Regions from separate parts of the Bacillus cereus group sp. MYBK79-1 genome, predicted to be linked through region 2. Evidence: a T-box and tRNA genes for the amino acid it is inferred to sense, from the RefSeq annotation. Region 2 holds a T-box; the other holds one or more tRNA genes.

Region 1 (3,425 bases), on a different contig from region 2:
TTTACGTGAATAATGGTTACTCACCTATGTCTTCTAATCAACAAAATGTTTCGGTAGAGCATGATATTATTATGCGTGGCAGGCGTGTGATTGATATTACTGGTGTAAAGCAGGTAGAGAGCTTTGATAGCGAGGAGTTTTTACTTGAGACCGTAATGGGCTTTTTAACAATTCGTGGTCAAAATTTGCAAATGAAAAATTTAGATGTAGAAAAAGGTGTTGTATCGATTAAAGGGAAAGTTCATGAGATGCTGTATATTGATGAGAATCAAGGGGAGAAAACTAAAGGTTTCTTTAGTAAGTTGTTTAAATGAGTCTAACAATTCAGTTGTATACGATGCTCTCAATGATTGGAATGGGTGCTTGGATTGGGGCATCTTTAGATACATACCAACGATTTTTAAATCGTCAGGAACGTAAACGTTGGCTTGTATTTATACATGATATACTATTTTGGATTGTCCAAGCATTATTCGTTTTTTACGTATTGCTTCTTGTAAATGAAGCCGAACTACGTATATATGTATTTTTGGCATTATTATGTGGTTTTGCGGCGTATCAAAGCTTATTGAAAGCACTATACATGAAACTGTTAAATTTTCTCATCTATATTTTTATGCAAACAACACATTTTTTTGTTCAAATTATAAAGCTACTCATGATAAAACCTGTTATTATTATAGCGCAGCTATTTATTGCATTTATATTATTCTTATTTCGTATACTGCTTTCAATTGGACATGTGTTATGGAAAATGGTGATTTGGATATTACTTTTCATATGGAAAGTTTTTTTCTGGCCTGTTCGATTTATTGCTTCGCTCATATGGAAACTTCTCCCTAATCGTGTTAAACTTTTTATAATGAAACATGTAGGGTTCCTGCAATATATAGCAAAATTGAAGGGACACATCTTCCAATTATGGGAGCGTATAAAAAAGAAGTTAGGGGGACCTCGGAAATGAGGGAACTGAGACAAAGAACAATCGAAAAACAGAGTCCAAATCCTGTTAAAGAGCATATAATACAAACGGATGAGAACAGGAAGCGACTTTATCGCCGTTTAGCGGTTTTTCTTGTCTTTGCTTTTACAATTATTGCGAGTATTAGTGTAACGTTTTATCAACAAAACAGTTCCATTAGAGCAAAAGAAGCAAAAGTTAAGGACATGAAAAAAGAACTGGATTCATTAACGAATAAAGAAAAGAGTCTAAAAGACGAAGTTCAAAAGTTAAATGATGAAGAGTACGTATTAAAGATTGCTAGAAGGGATTATTTCTTCTCTGGAAAAGGGGAGATAATTTTTCCTGTTTCTAAGTAGAGTATGTCTTATTGACACTATATTTTAGGATTATATATAATAAAGTAAAATTTGACTTTTTAACCACTAAGGAGGAGCATTTTTTTTATGTCAATCGAGGTAGGCAGCAAGTTACAGGGTAAAGTAACAGGTATTACAAATTTTGGGGCTTTTGTGGAGCTGCCAGAAGGCTTAACGGGTCTTGTTCATATTAGTGAAGTTGCTGATAATTATGTGAAAGATATTAACGATCACTTAAAAGTGGGCGACCAAGTAGAAGTAAAAGTTATTAACGTTGAAAAAGATGGTAAGATCGGTTTATCTATTAAAAAAGCGAAAGAGCGTGAAAAAACAGAAGGAGATCGTCCACGTGGTGAATACCAACGCGGTGGCGGTGGCGATCAACAACGTTCTGGACGTCCACAACGTAATCGTTCTTTCAACAGAGATAACCGTGGCGGCGGTAACGAACGAGCTCCAAAAGAAACATTCGAGCAAAAGATGGCACGTTTCTTAAAGGATAGCGAAGATCGTTTAACTTCTTTAAAGCGTAACACAGAATCTAAACGTGGTGGCCGTGGCGCACGTCGCGGATAATAAGAACGTTTAATTCTTAGCATATAGAGAGGTACCCAGGGCGATTGCTCGGGGTGCTTTTTTATATGTGAAAATATATTTTTAAAAAAGTTTTCAAGATGTGTTGACTTTAAATTATATCTGAGGTAAGATACTAATTGTCCGTTAAATAAGACGACATGGCGGTGTAGCTCAGCTGGCTAGAGCGTACGGTTCATACCCGTGAGGTCGGGGGTTCGATCCCCTCCGCCGCTATATTTAATTTAACGGCCCGTTGGTCAAGTGGTTAAGACACCGCCCTTTCACGGCGGTAACACGGGTTCGAATCCCGTACGGGTCATCCTAAAAAGATCATGCAAATTTGCATGATCTTTTTTTGTTAAATAAATTAAGACATACAACACTTCTACAAAATCACCCTATATTTTCTGAATGTTCAATTAAAATGTTGAGAATAAATTACATACCGTGTATATATGTAGAGTTATTTCGAATAAAAAGTCGAACGATTATAAAAGTGAAAACTGTTGTTTTGACAAAAATCCCAATAATCATCTTTTATAATGACAGTAATTAAACTATGCAGGTGGTGTTAAAAATATGCCTAAAGCAGGAAGGAATACTATGAATACAAGTGCATTGGCAATGAATGAGAGTCAGCTTGGAGCAGTAAAGTGGACGAGTAAGTTGCGAATGAAGTTTGAACAAGTTTTCTTTAGATGGGGATTTATTATTGTTGTTATTGGTTTTCTTTTGGGACGAGCATATATATTAACAAACATTTTACCGTTTGCACTACCGTTTTTTGCTGCTGTTTATGTTATGAAGCGGGATAAAATGCCGCTCGCGTTCTTGGCTCTAATGGGGGGCGCGCTTTCAGTTTCGATAGATAATTTATTCTTTACCTTTGCATCTATTTTTACGTTCTTCATTTATAATATCTTCTTTAGTCGGTTTACACGTAAAACTGTTGGACTTGTTCCATTCCAAGTATTTATCTCCGCATTAACCGCACATTTAGTTGTCGTATATTTCGCACAACAAACAGTCACCATGTACGATTTACTTGTTAGTACAATTGAGGCAGGGCTTAGCTTTGTATTAACTATGATATTTTTACAAAGTGTTCCGCTTTTAGTAGAACGAAAAGGTAAACAACAAGCACTAGAGACAGAAGAAATTGTTTGTTTAATTATATTACTAGCATCTGTTTTAACAGGTACAACAGATTGGTTTGTATATGACGCTTCTATTCAACATATTTTTACTAGGTATTTAGTGCTCGTGTTTGCATTTATCGCGGGGGCTGCTACAGGATCTACAGTGGGGGTCGTCACTGGATTAATATTAAGTTTAGCGAATGTCTCCAGTTTGTCTCAACTTAGTTTACTTGCTTTTTCTGGGTTGCTTGGTGGTTTGTTAAAAGAAGGAAAGCGTTTAGGTGTTAGTTTAGGTTTATTAATTGGGACGAGCTTGATTACGTTATATGTAGACAAGCAAACAAACATTGTGACAACTTTAATTGAATCCGGTGTGGCGATTGCGTTCTT
Region 2 (3,425 bases):
CAACAAGTGCTACCCTTATCGTATGCCTATTCTTCCCGCCAACCTTTTTAACGGATGGTGCCCTGCAAGCCGGTCTTTGGAAATACGCTTTCTTCCTCGGATTGTTCGGTGTTGTCGTACCTGTCATTTGTTTTTCAATTGGCGTACCGAAAGTAGGAACAGGACTTAGTACAATACTAGGAGCAGCTGAATTACCAACGGCCATTATCGCTTCTATTACACTTGTACATGAAGTCGTAACATTCATGCAGTGGATTGGGATACTCTTTATACTACTTGGAATTTTTACTCCTCAGCTGCTTACGGCTAGGAAAGCAAAGAAACATAGAAGCGTGCATAGTGCATAACAAAAGACCTTTCATGTATTTGAAAGGTCTTTTTCTCTCTCTCACTTTACCGCTCCATATAGCTTTTCTATCTCATGCTCAATTTGTTTTACATCGATTCGTTCAAATAGTGGCTGCACACCATCAATTCTATTCGGCAACGCGTTTTGAGGTTCCCAATTTCGTTTCACAATCGATAATGTGTTTCTAACTCTTTCACTTGAAAATGGTAAAAATGGTTCAAGGAGATTTGCAAAATTGGCGATAAGATACACACAGTTATAAATCGTTTCTTCGCATGAAACTGGATCATCTTCTCGTTGTTTCCAAGGCTGCCTCTCATCAAAGTATTTATTTGCAAAACGTACTGCATCAAATATTGTTTCTAGAGCCACTTTAAATTTAGTTTGCTCAATTGATTCTCCTACATTTTTATATAATCCTTCTACTTTATCTTTCAGCTCTACATCAATACTTCCCTTCGGTACAATACCACCATAATATTTTTCAATAAACTTTAATGTCCGGTTCACAAAGTTCCCGTATGCACCTAACAATTCACTATTATGACTGTAAATGAATTCCCGCCATGAAAAATCAGTATCACGATTTTCTGGTGCGTTTACTGTTAAAAAGTAACGAATAGAATCTGGATTGTAGCGTTCTAATATGTCAGGCACCCATACTGCCCAGTTTTTACTTGTAGATAATTTTCTTTTTTCAACTGTTAAATATTCATTTGAAACGATATGACGAGGAATTGCTCCTTCTCCTATTCCAAGCAATACCGCTGGCCAAATGATGGAATGAAACGGAATATTATCCTTTCCGTGTACATAATATGTTTTCGCTTCTTTATCCCAAAACTCTTGATCATCTTTCCCTGTTTCTTCAGCCCAATGTTTACTCGCCGAATAATATCCTGTCACTGCTTCAATCCATACGTAAATTTTCTTATCTTCATACCCTTCTACTGGAATTGGTACCCCAATTGGTAAATCACGTGATACGGCCCTATCTTGTAATCCTTCCTTTACATATCTCTCTGTTAGTTGAATCGCATTGTCGCGCCATGTTCCTGTTTGTTTTGCGATTTCTACAGCCGTTTTGATTTGCTCCTGAAATGTATGCAATGCGAAATAGAAATGCTCCGTTTCCTGCACAGACGGTGTACTACCACATAACTTACATTTCTTTTCTAACAAATCGAGTGGATCTAAAATAGCTGAACATGCATCGCATTGATCTCCTCTTGCTGCTTCATGGCAATGTGGACAAATGCCTTCTACATAACGATCAGGTAAAAACTGCGTACACGTTTCACAATACGCTTGTTCCACTGTTTTTTTATAAATATAGCCTTCTTCTAATAAACGTAAAAAGACATTTTGAACAGTTTCATGATGGTGCTCACTATCTGTACGTGTATAGCAATCATAAGTAAAACCAAGGCTACGAAAACATCGCTGGAACTCTTCATGATACTTATCAGCAATTTCCTTCGCCGTCACACCCTCTTGTTTTGCCCTAATTGCAATCGGTGTTCCATTACAATCACTTCCCGAAACATACAACACATTCTCCCCTTTTGCCCGGTAATAACGTGCTAAAATATCTCCAGGTAATAAACTCGCAATATGTCCAAGATGTAACGAACCATTTGCATACGGCCAAGCGCCTCCAATAAAAATACTCATCTTACATTCCTCCTTTTAAATATAAAAAAGCCCCGCCCTTATCTTAAAAAAGATAAGGGCGGGGCTGTATAAACAGTCGCGGTACCACCTTATTTCGCCAATTACTCACATAATTAGCCTTAACAAGTACGGAGCTATATGCTCTTATACTGTGGTTTTGATAACGAGTACCAACTCTCGTCGCCGCCTACTATTATCATGTGATAAGTTCAGGACGAAGCTCAAAGGCCATTGTTCAAATGAATATTCTTGCTTCTTCTCAGCTACCGAAGCTCTCTGGACAGAATGACTTCATTCTACTTTTCCTTTTCAACGCTTTTATATATAACACGTATTTTACGACTTAATCGCAGAAAAATCAAACTTAAATTCAAAAAAAAGGAAATCCCCTTCTCACACAGAATAACTATACGTTCACAAAAGGAGTGATTCGATTGAATCAAAAACAACTAAGTAAACGTAATGAAAAAAGCTGGAATGCAGCTGCTTATGAAGCTTGGACAAATCGCCACGGAGCTCCAGCCGATTATGCGAAAAAGCTCATGGAAGACCCCGTGCGCGAGGTAGATCACTATTTACCTTACATACAATTTCCAAAAGGAAAACGTATTATTAATTTACTTGGTTCAAAAGGCAATAAAGCCGTCGCTCTCGCTCTTTTAGGAGCTGACGTAACAGTTGTTGATATTTCAGCAAGTAATGCAAAATATGCAAATGAACTTGCGGAAGCAGCAGGTGTCTCTATCCAGTATGTTATTTCTGATGTATTAGATGTAAAGCTCTCCGAATCATTTGATATCGTACTGCTGGAACTTGGTGTACTCCATTACTTTTTAGATTTAAAACCACTCTTTCAAAAAATTGCTACCTTACTTAAGCAAAATGGAACGCTTATCCTTCGTGACTATCATCCTGTTTACACGAAATTATTAGGAGTAGACCACCCATCATTTCGGGCCAATGGAAATTATTTCGATGAAGAATTAATTGAAGATGATGTTGCTTATAGCATCCTTCTTACAGAAGCGCAGAAAGAAGCGTTACCGAAAACAACCATCCGTCGCTGGACACTAGGAGAAATCATTACAACACTTGCGGAAGAACATTTTAAAATTGAAAAACTAGTTGAAGAACACGGGTCTCATCAAAGGTGGGTCTTCCCTCCTACTGCACCAGAAGGAATGGAAGAACGTGTGCCTGGTTTATATACATTAATTGCGACAGCATGCAAAAAAGGATCCCTTCACGGATAGGATCCTTTTTGCATGCTTACGCATATAAGTTGAGGTTGGAGATTACCATAATTCTGTAGAATAGGACACAAGATATTTCAACATTTCGTCTCTGACTTACGTCGTCAAAAAGGGGTATGACCAACATAACGAAGAGTAATGTTACAGTT

What was found. A T-box is a leader RNA that pairs with one kind of tRNA and senses whether it is charged. The one in region 2 lies ahead of metG (methionine--tRNA ligase), so its partner is inferred to be a tRNA-Met.
Positions count from the first base shown of each region.
Region 1: it has a tRNA-Met gene. The T-box ahead of metG (methionine--tRNA ligase) is inferred to sense a tRNA for this amino acid. The anticodon was not compared.

Region 1 is NZ_JBQAEO010000026.1:16,698-20,122, reverse strand. It holds gene yabP (sporulation protein YabP) at 6-314, shown strand; gene yabQ (spore cortex biosynthesis protein YabQ) at 311-964, shown strand; gene divIC (cell division protein DivIC) at 961-1,320, shown strand; gene ACTFOB_RS25000 (S1 domain-containing RNA-binding protein) at 1,408-1,896, shown strand; tRNA gene ACTFOB_RS24995 (tRNA-Met) at 2,057-2,130, shown strand; tRNA gene ACTFOB_RS24990 (tRNA-Glu) at 2,144-2,215, shown strand; gene spoIIE (stage II sporulation protein E) at 2,476-3,425, shown strand, end outside.
Region 2 is NZ_JBQAEO010000006.1:119,663-123,087, forward strand. It holds gene ACTFOB_RS12590 (EamA family transporter) at 1-347, shown strand, start outside; gene metG (methionine--tRNA ligase) at 389-2,023, opposite strand; T-box leader at 2,075-2,345, opposite strand; gene ACTFOB_RS12600 (class I SAM-dependent methyltransferase) at 2,458-3,276, shown strand.